Regions from separate parts of the Bradyrhizobium sp. 31Argb genome, predicted to be linked through region 1. Evidence: predicted binding sites of a transcription regulator. Region 1 holds the regulator's gene; each other region holds the start of a gene.
What was found. The regulator PhoB, encoded in region 1, activates phosphate uptake and scavenging genes when phosphate is short. The targets are predictions, from matches to a motif close to TGTCATNNANCTGTCAT.
Positions count from the first base shown of each region.

Region 2: a site for PhoB is predicted at 3,507-3,523, ahead of AAFX91_RS05440 (STN domain-containing protein). Genes of this name have one in related genera too.
Region 3: a site for PhoB is predicted at 3,082-3,098, ahead of phnC (phosphonate ABC transporter ATP-binding protein). Genes of this name have one in related genera too.

Region 1 is NZ_JBEGDB010000201.1:1,642-8,692, reverse strand. It holds gene pstS (phosphate ABC transporter substrate-binding protein PstS) at 1-1,006, shown strand, start outside; gene pstC (phosphate ABC transporter permease subunit PstC) at 1,200-2,192, shown strand; gene pstA (phosphate ABC transporter permease PstA) at 2,196-3,041, shown strand; gene pstB (phosphate ABC transporter ATP-binding protein PstB) at 3,047-3,859, shown strand; gene phoU (phosphate signaling complex protein PhoU) at 3,871-4,587, shown strand; gene phoB (phosphate regulon transcriptional regulator PhoB) at 4,706-5,413, shown strand; gene AAFX91_RS29425 (GcrA family cell cycle regulator) at 5,534-6,049, opposite strand; gene AAFX91_RS29420 (aspartate aminotransferase family protein) at 6,549-7,051, shown strand, end outside.
Region 2 is NZ_JBEGDB010000017.1:6,608-13,658, reverse strand. It holds gene AAFX91_RS05455 (filamentous hemagglutinin N-terminal domain-containing protein) at 1-835, opposite strand, end outside; gene AAFX91_RS05450 (FecR family protein) at 1,001-1,999, opposite strand; gene AAFX91_RS05445 (RNA polymerase sigma factor) at 2,100-2,615, opposite strand; gene AAFX91_RS05440 (STN domain-containing protein) at 2,612-3,373, opposite strand; gene AAFX91_RS05435 (Lrp/AsnC family transcriptional regulator) at 3,647-4,111, opposite strand; gene AAFX91_RS05430 (SDR family oxidoreductase) at 4,363-5,124, opposite strand; gene AAFX91_RS05425 (class I adenylate-forming enzyme family protein) at 5,121-6,632, opposite strand; gene AAFX91_RS05420 (ABC transporter ATP-binding protein) at 6,659-7,051, opposite strand, start outside.
Region 3 is NZ_JBEGDB010000005.1:6,312-13,362, reverse strand. It holds gene hemC (hydroxymethylbilane synthase) at 1-300, shown strand, start outside; gene AAFX91_RS01720 (DUF1045 domain-containing protein) at 398-1,099, opposite strand; gene AAFX91_RS01715 (alpha-D-ribose 1-methylphosphonate 5-triphosphate diphosphatase) at 1,120-2,313, opposite strand; gene AAFX91_RS01710 (DapH/DapD/GlmU-related protein) at 2,310-2,966, opposite strand; gene phnC (phosphonate ABC transporter ATP-binding protein) at 3,145-3,960, shown strand; gene phnD (phosphonate ABC transporter substrate-binding protein) at 4,067-5,002, shown strand; gene phnE (phosphonate ABC transporter, permease protein PhnE) at 5,078-5,962, shown strand; gene phnE (phosphonate ABC transporter, permease protein PhnE) at 5,959-6,807, shown strand; gene phnF (phosphonate metabolism transcriptional regulator PhnF) at 6,911-7,051, opposite strand, start outside.

The DNA of each region.
Region 1 (7,051 bases):
TTTCTTTAGGACAATCGTCGCTGCCGGCTTGGTGGCCGTTTCGACGTCGGCCTTCGCGGCCGATATCACTGGCGCGGGCGCGACATTTCCGTTCCCGATCTATTCCAAATGGGCGGACGCCTATAAGAAGGAAACGGGCAACGGGCTGAATTATCAGTCGATCGGCTCGGGCGCCGGCATCAAGCAGATCCAGGCCAAGACCGTGACCTTCGGTGCCACCGATGCGCCGCTGAAGGCCGAGCAGCTCGAGAAGGACGGACTCGTCCAGTGGCCGATGGTGATGGGCGCGATCGTGCCGGTCGTGAACCTCGAAGGCATCAAGCCGGGCGAGCTCGTGCTGTCGGGCGAAGTGATCGGCAACATCTATCTCGGCAAGATCACCAAGTGGGACGATGCGGCGATCGCCAAGCTCAATCCGAAGCTGAAGCTGCCCTCTGACGCCATCACCGTGGTCCGCCGTTCCGACGGTTCGGGCACCACCTTCAACTTCACCGACTTCCTCTCCAAGTCGAACGCCGACTGGAAGTCCAAGGTCGGCTCGGGCACTGCGGTCGAGTGGCCGGTTGGCGTTGGCGCCAAGGGCAACGAGGGTGTTGCCGGCAACATCAGCCAGACCAAGAACGCCATCGGCTACGTCGAATACGCCTACGCCAAGCAGAACAAGCTGACCTATGCCGCGATGGTCAACAAGGCGGGCAAGACCGTGCAGCCGACCATTGCTGCGTTCCAGGCTGCTGCTTCCAACGCGGACTGGGCCAAGGCTCCGGGCTACTACGTGATCCTGACCGACCAGCCGGGCGATGCGTCCTGGCCGATCACCGCGGCGACCTTCATCCTGATGCACAAGGAGCCGACGGATAAGGTGGCTTCGGGCGAAGCCATCAAGTTCTTCAAGTGGTCGTTCGAGAAGGGCGGCAAGGCCGCCGAGGAGCTCGACTACATTCCGATGCCGGAAGCGGTCGTCAAGCTGATCGAAAAGACCTGGGCCTCGGACATCAAGAGCTGAGCCTCGCATCGAGAGCCTCGCGCCCCGTCATCTTCCGGGGCGCGAGTGCAGCAAGTGATCCCGGAATCCCAAGGGGTTCCGGGTCTGGTCCTCGGACCCAGAAGCGGCGCCGGATAAACTCGTCGGCAAGATCGCTCGACAAGAAGCGACCCTTCTATTGTATCAGTCAACACAGGGGATTGGCGTGGCAGACATGGCCGTTCAAAGCGACGTAATGGCAGCCTCCGGACCTTACGATCGTGCCAAGGCCCTCAGCGCCTTCAAACTCGGTGACCTCACCTTCTACTGGATCACCCGGGCCTGCGCGATTTCGGTGCTCCTGATCCTTGGCGGCGGCATCATTCTTTCGCTGATTGCCGGCGCCTGGCCGGCGATGAAGGAATACGGCTTCGCCTTCCTGTCGACGCAACGCTGGGCGCCGTCGGCCGATCCGCCGGTGCTCGGTGCGCTCGGGCCGATCTATGGCACGCTCATCACCTCTATCATCGCGATGCTGATCGCCATTCCCGTCGGCATCGGCATTGCGATCTTCCTCACCGAGCTTTGCCCGCAATGGCTGCGCCGCCCGATCGGCATCGCGATTGAGCTCCTGGCCGGCATCCCCTCGATCATCTACGGCATGTGGGGCTTCTTCGTGCTCGGCCCGTTCCTCGCCAACACCTTCCAGCCGTTCATGATCCGCCTGTTCGACGGCGTGCCGCTGCTGGGCGCGGTGTTCGGCGGCCCGCCGTCCTATCTCAGCCTGTTCAACGCCGCGCTGATCCTGGCGATCATGGTGCTGCCCTTCATCACGGCGATCTCGGTCGACGTGTTCAAGACAGTGCCGCCGGTCCTGAAGGAGGCGGCCTACGGGGTCGGCTGCACCACCTGGGAAGTCGTCCGCAACGTCGTGATTCCCTATACCCGCGTCGGCGTGATCGGCGGCATCATGCTGGCCCTCGGCCGCGCACTCGGCGAGACCATGGCCGTGACCTTCATCATCGGCAACTCGTTCCGCATCTCCTCCTCGATCTTCGCGCCGGGCACGACGATCTCGGCGGCGATCGCCAGCGAATTCGCCGAGAGTGACGGATTGCACCAATCGGGCCTGATCCTGCTCGGCCTGTTGCTGTTCGTGCTGACGTTCATTGTTCTCGCCTGTGCGCGACTGATGCTGATGCGTCTGGAAAAGAAGGCGGGGAACTGAGCCATGAATCCGATTTACAGGTCTCGCCGTCGCAACGACATCATCATCCGCGGGCTTTGCATCGCCGCTGCCGCGTTTGGGGTGACTTGGCTGGCGCTGATCCTGTTCACGCTGTTCTACAACGGCCTCGCCGGCCTCAGCCTCGATGTCTTCACCAAGAACACGCCGCCGCCCGGCTCCACCGATGGCGGTCTCCTGAACGCGATCGTCGGCTCGGTGATCATGACCGTGATCGGTGTCGGCATCGGCGCGCCGCTCGGCCTGTTTGCCGGCACCTATCTGGCCGAATACGGCAAGCATGACCGGCTCACTTCGGTGATCCGCTTCATCAACGACATCCTCTTGAGCGCGCCGTCGATCATCATCGGCCTGTTCATCTATGGCGCGGTCGTCGTGCCGATGGGCGGCTTCTCCGCGCTGGCCGGCTGTCTGGCGCTGGCGGTGATCGTCATCCCCGTCGTGCTGCGCACCACCGAGGACATGCTGCTGCTCGTCCCCAACCCGCTGCGGGAGGCGGCCTCCGCGCTTGGCCTTCCGCGCTCGCTGGTGATCAAGCGGATCGCCTATCGTGCGGCGCGCTCCGGCCTGATCACCGGCGTGCTGCTGGCGACCGCCCGCGTCGCCGGTGAGACCGCGCCGCTGCTGTTCACCGCGCTGTCCAATCAGTTCTTCAGCCTGAACCTGACCAAGACGATGGCGAACCTGCCGGTGACCATCAACAACTTCGTGCAGAGCCCCTACGCCTATTGGAAAGAGCTCGCCTGGAGCGGGGCCCTGCTCATCACCTTGACCGTGCTCGCGCTCAACATCGGCGCGCGCATCCTCGGCGCCGAAAGGAGCGCAAAATGACCGATATGACCGTATCGACGACCAGCCCGAGCGCGGCCATTCCCCAGAAATCGCTGCCGGAAGCGCCGCCGAAGGTGACGGCACGCAGCCTCAACTTCTATTACGGCGAGCACCACGCGCTGAAGAACATCAACCTGGCGCTCGGCACCAACCGCGTCACCGCCTTCATCGGTCCTTCCGGTTGCGGCAAGTCAACGCTGCTGCGGATCTTCAACCGGATGTACGACCTCTATCCCGGCCAGCGCGCCACCGGCCAACTGATGCTGGACCAGACCAACATTCTCGACCCCAAGCTCGATCTCAACCTGCTGCGGGCGCGGATCGGAATGGTGTTCCAGAAGCCGACGCCGTTCCCGATGACGATCTATGAGAACATCGCCTTCGGCATCCGCCTTTACGAGAAGATCTCGAAATCCGAAATGGACGGCCGAGTCGAGAAAGCGCTGCGCGGCGGCGCGCTGTGGAACGAGGTCAAGGACAAGCTCAACGCCTCCGGCCTGAGCCTCTCCGGCGGCCAGCAGCAGCGTCTGTGCATCGCCCGCACGGTTGCGGTGCGGCCCGAAGTGATCCTGTTCGACGAGCCCTGCTCGGCGCTCGATCCGATCTCGACCGCCAAGGTCGAGGAACTGATCCAGGAGCTGTCGGAGGACTACACGATCGCGATCGTCACGCATAACATGCAGCAGGCGGCGCGCGTCTCCGACAAGACCGCGTTCATGTATCTGGGCGAACTGATCGAGTTTGACGACACCAGCAAGATCTTCACCTCGCCGAGCGATCGTCGCACCCAGGACTACATCACCGGCCGGTTCGGTTGAGGAGGGACATCATGGCTTCTGAACATACCGCCAAGGCGTTCGACAGCGATCTTCAGGAACTGACCCGTCTGGTCGCGGAGATGGGCGGGCTGGTCGAACGGATGATCACCGAATCCGTCGATGCGCTGATCCGCCGCGACATTGCGCTCGGCAAGCGTGTCGTCGCTTCCGACATCGAGATCGACAGCCTGCAGCGCGTGATCGAAGAGCGCGCCGTGCTGACGATCGCCCGCCGCCAGCCGATGGCCGTCGACCTGCGCGAGATCGTCGGCGCGATGCGGGTGGCGACCGACCTCGAGCGGATCGGCGACCTCGCCAAGAACATGGGCAAGCGCGTCGCCGCGCTGGAGAACGACTTCCAGCCGCTGAAGCTGATCCGCGGCTTGGAGCACATGACCGACCTCGTGCTGTCGCAGGTCAAGTCCGTGCTCGACGCTTATGCCGCGCACGATCTGCCGGCCGCGATGAACGTCTGGAAGAGCGACGAGGAGGTGGACGCGATCTGCACCTCGCTGTTCCGCGAGCTCCTCACCTACATGATGGAAGATCCGCGCAACATCTCGTTCTGCATCCACCTGATGTTCTGCGCCAAGAACATCGAGCGGATCGGCGACCACGCCACCAACATCGCGGAGACGGTGTTCTACATGATCGAGGGTCAGCAGATGACCGACAAGCGGCCGAAGGGGGATATGACGACGTTCGCCACGACCGTTCCGGGCAACTAGAGCACATCCAGGAAAGTCGAAGCCGGTTTTCCGAAGAAGATCCTGCTCAAAACATCAAAGGAAGAGTGGGATGACGATTCAGGCAGAGAGTCATCCCGCTATAGGAGAAGCCAAGCCGATGAGCGCACGCATTCTGGTGGTCGAAGACGAAGAAGCGCTGACGACGCTGTTGCGCTACAATCTCGATGCAGAAGGCTATGATGTCGAAACGGTCGCCCGTGGAGATGATGCGGACACAAGGCTCAAGGAACGCATTCCCGACCTTGTCGTGCTCGACTGGATGCTGCCGGGACTCTCCGGCATCGAGCTGTGCCGCCGTCTACGGGCGCGGCCGGAGACCAAGCAGCTCCCGATCATCATGCTGACCGCGCGCGGCGAGGAAAGCGAGCGCGTGAGGGGACTGGCGACCGGCGCCGACGACTACATCGTCAAGCCGTTCTCGGTGCCTGAACTGCTGGCGCGGGTGAAGGGCCTGTTGCGTCGGGCAAGTCCGGAGCGGCTCGCCACCGTGCTCACCTATGGCGACATCGAGCTCGACCGCGAGAAGCGTCGCGTCGCGCGCTCGGGCCGTCCGATCGATCTCGGCCCGACCGAATATCGCCTGCTGGAGTTCTTCCTGGAGCATCCCGGCCGCGTGTTCAGCCGCGAGCAGTTGCTCGACAGCGTCTGGGGGCGCGACATCTATATCGACGAGCGCACCGTCGACGTCCACATCGGCCGCCTGCGCAAATTGCTCAATCCCGGCCGCGAGCAGGACCCGATCCGCACCGTCCGCGGCGCGGGCTACGCGCTGGATGATCGCTTCGCGAAGGCCGAGCAGTCGTAACTCGGCGACCTCAATCCGTAGCCCGGGTGCAGCGAAGCGTAACCCGGGGAAATTTGGACCTGCCGATACAGCATTGCCGGGTTACGCTGCGCTTCACCCGGGCTACGATCTGTCGTCGGCTTACTTGCCGTGTGACGGCTTGACCGTCGGACGGCGGCGGTCCGCTGCCGGCTGGTAGGCGACGCGGGAGTGGTGCGCGCAATAGGGAAGGCCGGGAAGCGCCTTGCCGCCGCAGAAGAAGAATTCCGGGCTCGAGGGATCGCCGACCGGCCAGTGGCAGGTGGCCTCGTTCAATTCGAGCAGCGACAGCCGCTGGCTCATCGGCACCACATTGTCGTAGGCGATAGGGTCCGCTTCCACCTCCACCTCGAAGGCGTGCGCGAGCGCGGTGTTGCCGCGGGAGACCGGACGCGCCACGCGCATCATCGGCTGTGCGGGACGCGCCTTGCGCTGCCGCGGTGCGGTGGCGGCTGGACTCTTGGCGCGACCCGAGAGGCCGAGCCGGTGCACCTTGCCGATCACTGCATTGCGCGTCACGTTGCCGAGTTCCGCTGCGATCTGGCTGGCCGAGAGCCCGGCTTCCCAGAGCTTCTTCAATTGCTCGACGCGTTCGTCGGACCAGGTCAATACCGTCATCGCATCTTTCCCTTCGCGTTGCGCCGGCCGATCCTGGGACAGCGCTGCGATGCCTAATCTCAAAAATCCCTGCGGGCAGAATCCCTTAAGGCTCGCCGGGCACGAAAACCGCACCCGAACGTGTACGCCGCACACAAAGGACTCTAGGGATCAAAACTGCCGCACGAGATGTCGTACCCGACAGGCCAGACGCTACAATATGGCGTGACTCTGGCGCAAGAGTCCGCGCCTATGCGTCCACATGTTCCGACATTTAGGGATTGCAATCGGGCTTTTCCACTACACTGGAAACCCGCGGATTACCCGGTACTTTGCAGCGCAGCCTGGCGGCTTCGTGGCGATTGACAGCACCCGCCGCGCGCATAGAATGCCTTTACGTGCCGCCCTGCAAAGGCGGCACGTTTTGTTTTCGCTGGATGAGCTCCAGCCGCGTGTCTGCATCGCTGCACGCCGCCAGGGCTCATCTGAAAGGCTTGTCTAAAACCCTTCAGTGATCGCCATGACCGACAGCGCCACGTCGCATCTGCTTCCCGTTTTTGCCAGGGCCGATCTCGGCTTCGAACGCGGCGAAGGCTGTTGGCTGATCTCGACCAAAGGCGAGCGTTATCTCGACTTCACCTCCGGCGTCGCGGTGAACGCGCTCGGCCATGCCCATCCGCATCTGGTGAAGGCGCTGCAGGAGCAGGCGACGAAGCTCTGGCACATGTCGAACCTGTTCAAGAGCCCGGACGGCGAGAAGCTTGCCGCGCGGCTGTGCGAGCAGAGTTTTGCGGACTTCGTGTTCTTCTGCAATTCCGGCGCGGAAGCGATGGAAGGCGTGATCAAGGTCGTGCGTCACTATCACTTCTCGAAGGGGCATCCGGAGCGCTATCGCATCGTCACCTTCGAAGGCGCCTTCCATGGCCGCACGCTCGCGACGCTGGCCGCGACCGGCGCCGCCAAATATCTCGAGGGCTTCGGCCCGCCGATGGACGGTTTCGACCAGGTGCCGCATGGCGACAT
Region 2 (7,051 bases), on a different contig from region 1:
GCTTCGCCGACGACGGCGCCCTGGTCACGATCAGCGCGCCGGCCTCAACCGTCACGGCGCCGCCGGCATCGGTGAAGCTCGGCACGTACTGGCCGCCCTGCTGCCGTGCGTAGATGCCACTGGTGAGGAACTGGTCGTTGGTGATGTTGGCGGTCGAAGCGATCAAGCTGCCGACATTCACCTGACTCGCGCCGCCGAAGATGATGCCGTTCTGGTTGATCACATAGACCGAGCCGTCGGCCTTGATGTTGCCGAGGATCTGGCTCGGCGCCGTGCTGCCGACCACGCGGTTGAGCGCCACCCAATTCGCATTGCCCTGCTGGTCGAAAGTGAGCGTGGTGCGCGCGCCGACGTTGAACGAATTCCAATTGAGGATCGCCTGCGCCCTGGTCTGCTGGATGCCGACCTGGGTCTGGCCGCTGGCATCGACGGCCTGCGTCGGCGCATTCGCGCCCTGCCATCCGGGCGCGGCTTGCAGGCCGCCCGGCGCCAGCCCGTTCGGTACCGCGACCTGCGGGAGCGTCGCGGAGCGCTGCGAGGCCTGCGCTGCGAGGCGCGCCGCATCCTGCACCGCCTGCATCGCCTGGATGGCGCGCGTGGCCCGCGCCAGCGCATCCTGGCTTTGCTTGGCGACTGCCGCGGCCTCCTGCGCCGCCGACTGCGATGCTGCCATCGCCGCCGCCGATGGTGTCGGCGCCTGTCCGCCCAGTGGGCGCGCCATCACCGCCGCATTCGCCAGGAACAGCGCCATCACACTGACGCCGGTCAGCAGCGCCGCGTGACGGGCATGGCGGCGCGTGGGACCGGTGGCGGTCGAGGACGGACGGGCGGACATCGGGCGGCTCCTTCAGACAACGGTACGCCCCTGACGCTGCAGCCGGATGTCGCCGCCGCCTCGGGGGTCAAGAGAGGTCTCACCGCTGAGACCGAATCCCGAGTGGCCGTTGACTACGCTTTCGGAAGATTTTTTTGAGAAATTTTTTACCCGCCCTCGCCCGAATCAGCTCAGCAGCACGATTCCACCCGGCAATCGCTGCAGTTTTGCGCCGAACGCACGCCCCAATCCCAACAGCGCCTCATTCATCTGATCGATGCGAAAGCGACCGCTGAGCTGTTTCTGGCCCAAGGCCGCGTTCATCAAAATGATGCGGCCGGGCCGATATCGATTGATTTCTTCCACGGCTTCGATGAGTGGCGTACCGCGGAATTCGACGATGCCGCGCTGCCACTCCGAGGCTAGCTGCGGATCGACTGCAGCAATCTGGCTCAGTCCCGCAAGATCATAGCGCACGCGCTGGCCAGATCGCAGGGCCACCACGTCGGTTCCACGTTCAATCCGCACCGCGCCCTCGAAACAGGTCACGCTGACCGGGGACCGCTCGCCGCTTGCGGTGTAGCGAACATCGAACCGGCCGGATTCGGTGGTCGTCCTGCCGTCTGCCGCCAGGACCACGAGCGATCGCGCCAGGCGCGTCGATATTGCAAACGACGCCTCGCCGGAGAGCAACTCGATGCGATCTTCGATTCCTTCCGCGGGACGGATGGCCAGGCTCGTCTGCGTGTTCAGGCCGATCGCCACGTCGCCAGCGAATGTGACATGGCGTTGCTCGCCGGTGCCGGTGCGGTAATCCGAATTCAGTTCGGACAATGACGGCCAAAGTCCGAACGGCGGGTCGAGCACGCCGTAGACCGATACCGCGGCAAGTGCCGCGACGCCGCCGCTCAACACCGCGCGACGGCTCATCCTGCGGCGCCGTCCCAGCGCATCGAGCTTGGCTACAAAGCTTTCATCCGGATCCGACAGAGCATGGCCGGCGGCACCGGCCGTACGCCATAGGCGCTTCGCCTCCAAAAAGGCGGCTTCATGGAGAGGACTGCGCGCGCGCCAGAGTTCCAGCGCCGCCAGGTCTTTCGGCGTCATGTCTCCGGATGTGAGCTTCTGCAGCCGGTTGACCGCTTCCCGCTCTACCGGATCCAGACCTGGATGTGCCTTGCTCATCTCGATGCTGCACCTTTCGCGGCTTCTTCCGTGAGAACGCCGGCGACGATTGCAGGAATTCTTGCCTCTAAGACGATTCTCGGCGACCGGAAGTGCACGCTCAACCCTTCAATTCCTTATAGCGCGCCAGACAATGTTCGAGTGCCAAGCGGAGTTCTTTCGCAACGAGCTGCCGGGAGATTCCGAGCCGGTCGGCGATTTCCTGGCGGGGAACATTGCCCACCCGCGCCGCCAGAAAGATCACCCGTCGCCGCTCGGGGAGTTCGTCGACGATCGCCTCGAATGCCTCCAGGTCAGACCGCGCCAACATGGTTTGCTCAGCCGTCGGCGCATCGTCGGGCAGCTCAAGCAGGCTTTCGATCTCGATGGCCGATATGCGTTGACGCCGCTCCATCCGGCGGCGATCCTCTGCCACGTTCAACGCGATTCGGAAGAGATAGCTGCGCGGACTTTGAACGGCGCCAATCGATTCCGCGCGCGACAGGCGCAACCACGTGTCCTGCATGGCATCGCCGGCGAGATCGGCCGAGCCGAGGCGTTGAGTCAGACGCGCCTTGAGGTCGTCATAGCGATCGACAAACAGGCGGCGGATGATCGTCAAGGCGTTCTCGGTCATGGCCGGGTCCCGGCCGATCGGAGGTTGGGATCGGGCTTGCCGCAACCCTGCACCACGCCGGGCCCTTGCGGCACGATCAAGATCAAGACCGGCTGCAGGAAGCCCGCCGGCGGCGGCTCGTTGAACCGCACGCTGCGCAAGGTCGCATCAATCCGCTCATCGGCATCCGGCGTGCCGGTGGACCCGATACGTTGGGATCTCTGGACGGCACCGTCTGGCGCGATCCAGAACACGGCGGCGAAGCGATACCTGCCCGGACGCGCGCCGCCCGATCGGCAAAGAGCATCCGCAATGCTCGCCTGAATCTGTCCATAGTAACGCCGATGTTCTGGCGATCGTGTTTGCTGCGCCGCCTGCTGAGTGGCGAGCGGTTCTGGCAACAGCACGAAAGTCGTCTCGGCGACGAACTCGGCAGCCAGACCGGTGCCCGACAGGAGCTTTCGGAGCGCCTCGTCCAGCGCAAACACGCCCAGGACATCGCCGGAGAGGCGGCCGGCCGCAAGGCTCGTGTCGTAGAGGGCGTCGCGTCCGGTCGCATCGACATAGCGACTGAGTGCGGCGGCGAGCGGTTGCGAGGGGATATTGAATTCGATCGGCGCATTCGCTGGCCTTGTCTGAGCCGCGGCCATGTCGATACCCGCAGCCATGCCCGCGACGGTCAACGCGCATGCCCAAGCTGCCAGCCGCCTATTGGCCGACGCAGCGACAACACGCTTGGCGCGATCCGGTTTGAGTTCGGCTTGGGCCGATCGAAGCATCACCACTGTCCCCGCCCACGCAGATCAGGACAGCCGCTCCAGCTTCCCAGTGCTACGACCTGCCCGCCGACGGTCCAAATTGCGCGTCAGCGCACATCCCAAGCCAACGCGCGGCGGACGCTAGTGACGTAATATTACGGTTTGACGACAACCGAAGCCCTCACGTGTCCGGCTTCGCCGCGGCAGAAGCCGGTTTCCATGTCCCCGTCGTGTCCCATCTCGGTATCCGTGTCGACGATCCAGCCCAGGCACATGGGTGCCCGCCTCAGTCGCTCACGCGAGACTCGCAAGTGGCAATTCGGTGGTCGACTTGATCTGCTCCATCGTGAACATCGACGAAACGTCGTGCAAGTCGATCTTTGCGATCAATCGTTGGTAGAGATCATCATAGGCGCGAATGTCAGATACGACAGCTCGGATCAAATAATCGACGTCGCCGCTCAAGCGATAGAAATCCACGACCTCCGGAAAACTCGTGACGATTTTCCGGAATTTCTGCGCCCACTCCGCATTGTGTTGGTTGGTCTTGACGGCGATGAAGACGCTGACACCAAGGTTCAGCTTTTCCGCGTCCAATAGCGCCACCCGGCGTTTGATGTAGCCGGAGCTCTCAAGCTTCTGGATCCGCCGCCAGCAGGGCGTCGAACTCAACCCGACCCGCTCGGCAATGTCCTGCATCGAGAGGCTGCTATTCACCTGCAGCGTTGCCAAGATCTTGCGGTCGAAGTCGTCGAGCATGCAAACCTCCGAATCCAGGAGGGAAAAGAATGTTTTGGTTGCCGTGAACCTTGTTTGAAGAATGTTATTGCCATATGCACGCTGCGGCTAGCATGAACTTTCATCAGACGCTGTACAATCTCGCGGCAGCGTGTAGCGTCCCCGCCGCGAGCCAGGCGCCCTCATGGGAAATCTGCTGATGAAAAGCCCGCCAGGCGAGGCATCGGACAGCTAAAGCGGCCAATCCTTGCCTGTTCCGGCGGCAGTGCGGCTTACAGCCGCTGGCCGCCGCTGGCGTCGATCTGTTGGCCCGTGACCCAGCCGCCATCGTCGGACGCCAGGAACGCGACGACCTTGGCGATATCGGCGGGCTGGCCGACACGTCCAAGCGCAATCGAATTGGCAACCGCGCGGCTGGCGACGGGGTCGCGCGCGTTGGCGTTCATGTCGGTCGCAGTGGCGCCTGGCATCACGGAGTTCACCGTGATTTGTCGCCCGCCAAGATGAACGGCGAGCAGCCGACTGAACGCCTCCAGGCCCGCTTTTGTCGGCGCATAGGCCGCCATGGCGGGGTAAGCGGCGCGCGTTCCCATCGACGAAATGTTGATGATGCGGCCACCGTCGCGGAGATGGGGCAACAGAGCCTTGATAAGAAAGAACGGCGATTTGAGATTGGTCTGCAACAGAAGCTCAAAATCTTCTTCCGTAATCTCCTCGATCGTCGCACGCTTGCCGACACCGGCATTGTTGACGAGGATATCGAACGCTGTGTTGCCGTATCGCTCGGTTAGTTCCGCGGTGAACTTTGCGGCAAGCGCCACGGCACCGCCACGCGCCGATAGATCGGCCTGCAGTGCAAACGCAGCCCCACCGGCAGCGACGATCGCGTCGACAACAGCGCGCGCGGCACCCTCGGCAGAGTGATAATGAACCGCAACGATCGCACCGTCTTCTGCAAGCCTGAGTGCGATCGCCTGCCCGATGCCGCGGCTGGCGCCGGTGACCAATGCAATCTTGCCTGCCAGCGTGCTCACGCCGACCAGCCTTTCGCCGCCTCGAGCTGGCGGGCGCGATCAATCAGCGATTTGCGGTCGATCTTGTTGGTGCCAGCCCAGGGCAGCTCATTGACGAACTCGATGCGGCGCGGATGCTGATAGGCCGGTCCATTCGCGATCGTGAATTTGCGGATATCGTCCGCGGTCGGCTTGGCGTCGGCGCGGGTGACGATGAAGGCGACCGGGACCTGGCTGCGCTCCTCGTCCGGCAGCGGCACCACCGCCGCCTGCTGCACCTGCGGATGACGTTCGAGCAGCTTCTCGACCTCGCCCGGATAGACGTTCTCGCCCGAGCAGACGAACATGTCGTCGGCGCGGCCGACGAAATAGTAGAAGCCGTTCCCGTCGCGACGCATCACGTCGCCGCTGTAATACCAGCCATCGGTGATCGCCTTCGCCGTCTGCTGCGGCAGATTGTGATAATGATCCATCAGCGCAGGATTGCGCATCAACAGCACGCCCTCATTCTCGGTACCATTGATGAGCTTGACGGTCTCGGGATCGATAGGATAGCCGAGCGCGAGCGGCGGCGTTGGAATGCCCTTTGGATGCGGCCCGAACACCGCGGGCCCGGCTTCGGTGGTGCCGTAGCCGATGGAGAGCGTGACGTTCGGCAGGACCTGCTTGATCTTGTCCCACAGGCCCATCGTCATCGGCGCCGAGCCCAGCATCAATCGCCTGACGGAAGTGATGTCGTTCTGAGCCAGCAGCTCGCGCTCCTTGACCACCCGCGCCCACATGGTGGGAACGGCCGTCGCCGCCGTTGCCTTGTACTTGGCGATCGCCTCGATATAGCTCCTGGTCTCGAACGATGGCAGCAGCACCACGGACGCGTTGGTCGCAAAGATTGTCTTGGTCGCGAATAACCCATTCATGTGAAACAGCGGCTGCGCGATGATGTAGCGCTCGCTTTCGTTGAGCGCGCCGCTGGTTCGGGTGGAGAGCGCCCAGAGCTGACCGAGATGCGACAACGGCACGCCTTTCGGCCGGCCGGTCGAACCGGAGGTGTAGAGCATCTGGCCCACTTCGTCCGGCCCGGCCACGACGCTGTCGAAGGAATCGAAGGGCTTTATGCTCGCGGCAAAACCGTTCGGCCCAACGTCGTCGAAGTCGATCGCCGGAATGCCCTCGCGCACCTGAGGGCGGTTCGCACCGTCGACAAAGGCGAGCGCGATCTTGGCGTCGTCCATCACATAGTCGATGGTATCGCGCGCGACCTTGATATTGACGGGCACCGCGATACAGCCCGCGCGCATGATGCCGAAATAAGCCGCGACATATTCGGCGCGATTGAATGACAGGATGGCGATATGCGTACCGCGGGAAAATCCACGGTCTGTCAGATATTTTGCGACCCCGTTGGCGAGCTGATCGACCTGTCGGTGGGTATAGATCCTCGGGCCACCGGGCAAGGCGAGATCGATGATCGCTTCCTTGTCCAGGTTGCCCCTGCGATCGATCAGATCGCCCAGATTGTGCCAACGCATCGGCAGAACTCCGTCTTTCGTATCAGCTAACTGGCCGCACTCACTGCCCGCGGCAACTCGGCGGGCTGCTCAAGCAAGTCGTAATGGCAGGCCACCATTCGGCTGCCGGACACCTTTCGCAGTACCGGCCGCTCCTTGCCGCAGCGCTCGCGCGCCATCGGGCAGCGCTCATGGAAGCTGCAGCCTTGGGGTGGATCGAGCGGGCTTGGCAGTTCGCCCTGCAAGACCTGCTTGGCCCGGCCGCGCGCCAGTCGTGGATCGGCGATCGGCGCCGCCGCCAGCAGGGCAAGCGTGTAAGGATGCGCCGGCTGCCGCCAAATTTCTTCACCGCTGCCGCTTTCGACGATGCGGCCGAGATACATCACGATCAGACGATCGGAGATGTGTTCGACCACCGAGAGGTCGTGGGAAATGAAGAG
Region 3 (7,051 bases), on a different contig from region 1:
CGTCTTGCCAAGATCGAGAATGGGTCATCGCGCCTTGCTGCCGAAGCCGAGCGCGAGGTGCTGTGGATCCTGAACGGCCACTGCAATTCGCCGATCGCCGGCCATGCGACGCTTGCCGGCGGCGAGTTGATTTTGCGCGCCTCGGTGCTGGATGAAACCGGCGACCGCTTCATCGAGGCATCGCGCACCGGCCCCGCCGACCACCCCCGCGAACTCGGCCGCGCCGTCGGACTGGAGTTGCTCGACAAGGGCGCCGCCGAAATCATTGCCCGCACAAGACCGGAAGAAACGGACGAGTAAGTCGTAGCCCGGGTGAAGCGCAGCGCAACCCGGGACCGCTGGTAGACGCTGAGGCAGAGACCCCGGGTTACGCGTTCCGCCCCACCCGGGCTACGGGTCAAGCCCGGGACGACGGCGTAAGCGGCCAATGTGCGATGATGCGGAAGCGCGATGCGGCATCGTCCTGGCGAAACAACGCGAGCCGGTCGATCGCGAGCGTTGCGAGCCGCACAGAGGCAAAGCGCTCTCGCAGCATCGGTACCACGACTTCACGGCGCTCGGCTTCCAACCGTCCGGTGAGCGTCATGTGGAAGCGGAATTCTTCCATCACGTAAGGGTAGCCCCAGCGGTCGAGATATTCGACCTGCCGCGGCGTCAATCGCTCGGGATTTCGCCTTGCGCGATCCTGAGGCGTCAGCGGCGCGCGGAATGAGTCGAAGTCGCGCGTCACGTCGGCCGCGAGCTGCTGCAACTCCGCCGACGGCTTTGCCGGGATCATCGCGATGAAGCCGCTGATCGAATCGATGATGGATTCGATCACGGGAATTGGCCGCGGCGTATCGGCGAAAGCCTCGCATGCGCCAATCAAATCGGCTTCGGTCTTTCCTTCCGCCAGCGCAATCGGCGCTTTCAGCGTGGCATGAAAGCCGTATTTGCGAGGGTCCTGCGTGACCTCGCGCCAGTCCGGCGGCAAGCCCTCGGGAAAAGGCAGGTCGCTGCCATGATAGGCATCGTAGCCGAGCATCTTGGCGCCGAAACGATCGAGCGCACTGGCTGGTGCCGGCGCATAGTAGAGGGCGTAACGCGGAAAGTTGGCCATCGTCGTAAGACCTGGGAGCGTCAAGCGGCAGCAACCGCTTTGCGCGGTGCTGTTGAATAGGTGAGCCGGCTGGCGTCGGCCAGATGCACGAGACGTCCCGCTGATATCACCGCGACAATGCGAGGCCGCAGCGGAACCTTGTCGTCGACGATGATCATGTCGGCGCGGCGACCTTCGGCGAGCACGCCGCGGTCGTCGAGCCCGGCGGCGCGCGCCGGCGCTGCCGAGATCAGGTCCCACGCCTTTTCCAGCGGCAGAATGCCATCCGCGGCAAGGCGGAAGGCCGCCAGCAATTGCGCCGGATAGTAATAGTCCGAGGCCAGTACCGAGCAGAGACCCTTGGCGATCATGTCGGACGCTTTGGTCCAGCCGGTATGGCTGCCGCCGCGCACGACATTCGGCGCGCCGTACACGATGTGATCGCCGGCGGCCGCCGCCTCGCGCGCGGTCTCTTCGTTGACAGGGAATTCGGCGATGCCGACGCCCTGGTCGCGAAAGCCTTTGCGCATCTCGGGGCTGTTGTCGTCATGCGAGAGCATGCGGACATTGGCCGAACGCGCCGCGCCCGCGAGGCGGGAGACTGAGGCCGGCACCTCGTGCGCGCGCGACACCACGCGTGTGACCAACTGGTCGAAGTCCTCGGCCGAAAGTCCGGTGCGCTCCACCATCCGGTTGCGCTTCCGCGGCCTTGCCAGGTCCCCGATCGTCCCATCCATGTGGTCGTTGAACGCGAACAGGTCGACGCGGCCCTCCGCGAGCCAGCCGATGATCTCTGCTTCGGCGTCGAGATTGTAGGTCTCGTGGCGCAGATGGAAGCGCGTGTCGGCTGCAAGGTGCGGGCGCATCTGCTCGATCGCCTCCAGCAGTCTGCGCGCATTGTCGGCGCTGCGCAGACCCGGCTCCCACGACCAGGTCGTGGCGTGGAACACCGTCGTGATTCCGTTTGAGATCGCCTGCCGGTCGCTGTCGGCGAGCGCCACGTCGATCGGGAAATCGACGCCGGCGCGCGGCATCATCTGCCGCTCGAAAGCGTCGCCATGCAGGTCGACGATGCCGGGCAGCACCAAGAGATCACGCGCGTCGATGCCGAGCGCATCGCGACCGTCTCCATCTCCGCCGAGGGCTGCGATGTCCAGGCCCGCGGTCCGCAGCCGCGTTTCGACAAGTTCGCCGTCAACGAGCGCCTTGCCGCGTTCGATAATAATGTCGGTCACGAGATGGCACTCCGGCGGGCTGTTGGCGTGTTCAACGCTTCATACTTTGCGAGGAAGTCCTCGACAACCAGCTTGCGGAAATCCGGCAGCGCTTGGCGCAACATTTCGTGATCCCAGTCCCACCAGGCGAGCGCCGCAAGGCGGCTGGTGATGTCGTCGGGAAAGCGCTTGTGGAGCGGCCGCGCCGGATTGCCGGCGACGATGGTATAGGCGGGAACATCCTTGGTCACGATCGCGCCAGCCGCGACCACCGCGCCGGTTCCGATCGAGCGTCCGGGCAGGATGATCGCGCCATGTCCGATCCAGACGTCATGGCCGATATGCACGCGGTGCTCTCGGCGCCATTCGAAGAATTCGGCCTCGTCATGTTCGCCCGGGAAGTATGCGCTGGCGCGATAGGTGAAATGCGCCTGCGACGCACGATGCATCGGATGATTGCCGGGATTGATCCGTGTCATCGCCGCGATCGAGCAGAATTTACCAATCGTGGTGTAAGTGAGCTGCGCGTCGTTCACGACATACGAATAGTCGCTCATCGTGACTCCGAGCAGGATGGTTCGCGCTCCGACCTCGGTATAGGCGCCAAGCTGGCTGTCCCGCACCGATGCGGTGGGATCAATGGTCGGTACAACGGAAAGCATCTTGCCGGCCATCTTCGCCTCTCGAACGGTTGCGGGGAGGGCACGTCTTCGATGCGCTTCATAACATTAGCGTGACAGATGGGTGACATTGCCGACGGTGTGGAGGATCGCCGCACTGCAGCGCGTTTGTCACACAACTGTAATTCAGCGGCGTTAGCCGTTACGCGACGTGACGGGTTCGGAGCACTGCATGCTGGTGGTGGAAGGTTTGACGTGCCGTTTCGGCACAAAAGCCGCGGTGGACAATGCTTCGTTCTCGGTTCAGCCCGGTAGTTTCGTCGGCGTGATCGGCCGCTCGGGCGCTGGCAAGTCGACATTGTTGCGGATGGTCAACCGTCTCGCCGATCCGACCGAAGGCCGCATCCTGTTCGAAGGTGTCGACGTCACCGCACTGCGCGGCAAGGCGCTGCGGCAGTGGCGCGCGCGTTCGGCGATGATCTTTCAGCAGTTCAATCTGGTCGGCCGGCTCGACGTGCTGACCAATGTGCTGATGGGCCGCCTTGCCGAAATCCCGGCCTGGCGCTCGCTGACCCAGCTTTGGCCCGAGCAAGACAGGGCGCTCGCGATGTCGGCGCTCGAGCAGTTCGACATCGCGCAGTTCGCCGCTCAGCGCGCCGACCAGCTCTCCGGCGGCCAGCAACAGCGCGTCGCGATCGCCCGCGCGCTGGTGCAGGAGCCCGATATCATCCTCGCAGACGAGCCGATCGCCTCGCTCGATCCGCGCAATACCAAGATCGTGATGGACGCGCTGCTGCGCATCAACAAGCATTTCGGCATCACCGTGCTCTGCAACCTGCATTCGCTCGATCTGGCGCGCAGCTATTGCGACCGCCTGATCGGCATGGCGGCAGGCCGCGTGGTGTTCGATGGTCAGCCGTCGATGCTGACCGATCACGTCGCCCGCGAGCTCTACGATCTCGAGGCCAATGATGTCATCGGCGGGGCGCCAATGCCTGCGCCCGATGCCGCAACAGCTCCGGCGCTCGGCACCGCAGCCGCGGCCTGAACGTCGCAACCTTGATCCAGGGAAAGCCGCTGCAGGTGCAGTCGGCCTCTAGAGCATGATCCGAAAAGATCATGTTCCAAGCGCTACCATAACAGCAGGGGTAAACATGATCACTCGTCGCATCGTTCTCGCCGGCGCTGCCGCGCTCGCGCTCACCGCGTCCGCGTCGGCGCAAGACTGGAAGGCCAAATATCCGGAGCTGACCTTCGCGGTCGTGCCGGCTGAAAACGCGTCCGGCGTCACCGAGCGCTGGACGCCGTTCGTCAACTATCTCTCCAAGGAACTCGGCGTGAAGGTCACGCTGCGCATCGCCAACGATTATGCTGCGGTGATCGAGGGCCAGCGCTCCGGCAACATCCAGATCGCCAGCTACGGTTCGGCCTCCTTTGCCCGCGCGCGGCTGACCGGCGTCAAGACCGACGCCTTCGCAAACGACATCAATGCCGACGGCTCGACCGGCTACTACTCGGTGTTCTTCGTCAAGGCGACCAGCCCGTACAAGACCGTCGAGGACGTGAAGGGCAAGAACCTCGGCCTCGTCGATCCGAACTCAACCTCGGGCAACAACGTGCCGCGCTTCGAGCTGAACAAGAAGGGCATTCCGGACGCCGAAGCCTATTTCAGCAAGGTCGTCTTCACCGGCAGCCACGAGAACGCGGTCCTCGCGCTTTCGCAAGGCACCGTCGACGTCGCCGCCAACCAGTGGACCAGCGACGACGACTCCACGCTCGCCCAGATGCTGCACAAGGGCATGCTGAAGAATGCCGACGGCTCGCCGATGAAGAAGGAAGATTTCCGCATCATCAACAAGTCGGCCGAGATCATCAACGGACCCTATGCCTATAACACCGATCTTCCCGACGATCTGAAGGCCGCGATCGCAAAGGCCTTCTTCGAGGCGCCGGCCAAGGACAAGGTGATGTTCGACAAGCTCTCGGACGGCCAGAAGAAGGGCTTCCACCCCGCGACCACCAAGGATTGGGACGGCACGATCGAGCTGATCAAGTTCGTCGACACCCTGCGCAAGAAGAAGGCGTCCTGATCGGTTGACACGAACTACGCAGGCCGGGTCGATTGCGACCCGGCCTGTTTCCATTGAGGGCAAGCAGCAGATCCGATGACCACCGCCGTATCCATCCTTCCCGCTCAGCAGCTCGCGGCGCTGAACGAGGCCTATCGCAAGGCGGTCGCGCGCAAGCGGCTGAAGATGATGCTGGCGGCGGCGGTGTTTATCGCGGCGCTCGTCGTCGCTGGCATCGGCGCCGAAGTGAACCTGCGCACGCTTTTCACCTATTTCGGCAACTTCGTCTCCTATTTCGACCGCATCCTCACGCTCGATAACGGCCAGCGGGTCTGGACCGATTTCGGCGAATGGTTCTGGGGCTGGAAGCAATGGCTGAAGCTGCTCGCCGAGACCATTTTGATCAGCTATGTCGGCACGCTGACCGGCGCCGTCTTTGCGTTCGCGCTGAACTTCTTCGCCGCGCAGAATACCTCGCCCGGGCCGTGGCTGCGCTTCGTCGTCCGCCGCCTGCTCGAATTCGCCCGCACCGTGCCCGGCATCGTGTTCGCGTTGGTGTTCGTGATCGCGTTCGGCCTCGGGCCGATGGCGGGCGTGCTGGCGATCGCCGTGCACTCGACCGGCGCGCTCGGCAAATTGTTCTCCGAGATCGTCGAGAATGCCGACATGAAGCCGGTGGAAGGCATCCGCTCGACCGGCGCGAGCTGGCTCTCCTGCATGCGCTTTGCGGTGCTGCCTCAGGTTTCAGCGGGCTATGCCAGCTATGCGCTGTTGCGCTTCGAGATCAATGTGCGCCAGGCGTCGGTGATGGGCTTTGTCGGCGCCGGCGGCATCGGGCAGGAGCTCGTGGTCGCGATCCGCAAATTCTACTATTCCGACGTCAGCGCCATCCTGGTCACCATCATCGTCACCGTGTTCGTGATCGACATCACCACCGGCTGGCTGCGCGCAAAACTGTTCGGCAAGGAGGCGCGGGCATGAGCCAATTGCCGAAGCCGGATTCGCTGGCGCTGCGGACGAAATATCCAGATGTTTTCGAGCGCCCGGCCTCGGCGCGCCTCGCCACGCCCTTGATGCTGCTGGCGGCGTTCGCGGTCTTCGTCTTCGGACTGTTCGATCTCGACTTCTCGCCGACCAAGCTGGTGAGCGGCCTGCGCGAGCTCAGCTGGATCACGTTGATGATGATCCCGCCCGATCCCGGCTCATCGCCGCCGACCTATCTCTCCGCGCTCGGCGAGACGCTGTCGATCGCGCTGCTCGGCACCACGATCGCCGCGTTCCTGGCGCTGCCGGTCAGCCTGCTCGCCGCGCGCAACATCGTGCCGTCAGCCATCTTCCGTTTTCCGGTGCGGCGCTTCCTGGATTCGATCCGCGGCGTCGACCAGCTCATCTGGGCCTTGGTGTGGATTAATGTCGTCGGCCTCGGCCCGTTTGCCGGCGTGCTCGCCATCGCGGTGTCGGACTTCGGCGCCTTCGGCAAATTGTTCTCTGAGGCCATTGAGGAGGCCGACAAGAAGCAGGTCGAGGGTATCAGAGCTTCCGGCGGCAGCGCGCTGCACGAGATCCGCTTCGGCCTGATCCCGCAGGTGCTGCCCGTGATCGCGGGGCAGGTGCTCTATTACATCGAGTCGAACACGCGTTCGGCCACCATCATCGGCATCGTCGGCGCCGGCGGCATCGGGCTGCAGCTCGCCGAGCAGATCCGCGTCCTGGAATGGCAGAAGGTCTCGTTCCTGATCTTGATGATCCTGGTCGCGGTCGCCGTGATCGACTGGATATCGACAAAACTCCGCTTCGCCATCATCGGCCAGCGCGCGGTGGCGTGAGCCTAACCGCGGTTCCGTAGGGTGGGCAAAGCGAAGCGTGCCCACCATCAAGCACTCCGCTCGGAATGGTGGGCACGCTTCGCTTTGCCCACCCTACAAAATCTCACCCGTTCTCCACCAAAAACTCCACGCGCTCGGCGGCGAAGCGCGAGCGCTTTGTCACCAGCGGCTTGTCGTCCGGATCGACGTCGGTCGAGTCGACCACCAGGATCGGGCGGCCGAGCGCGAGGTCGAGCCGCGCCGC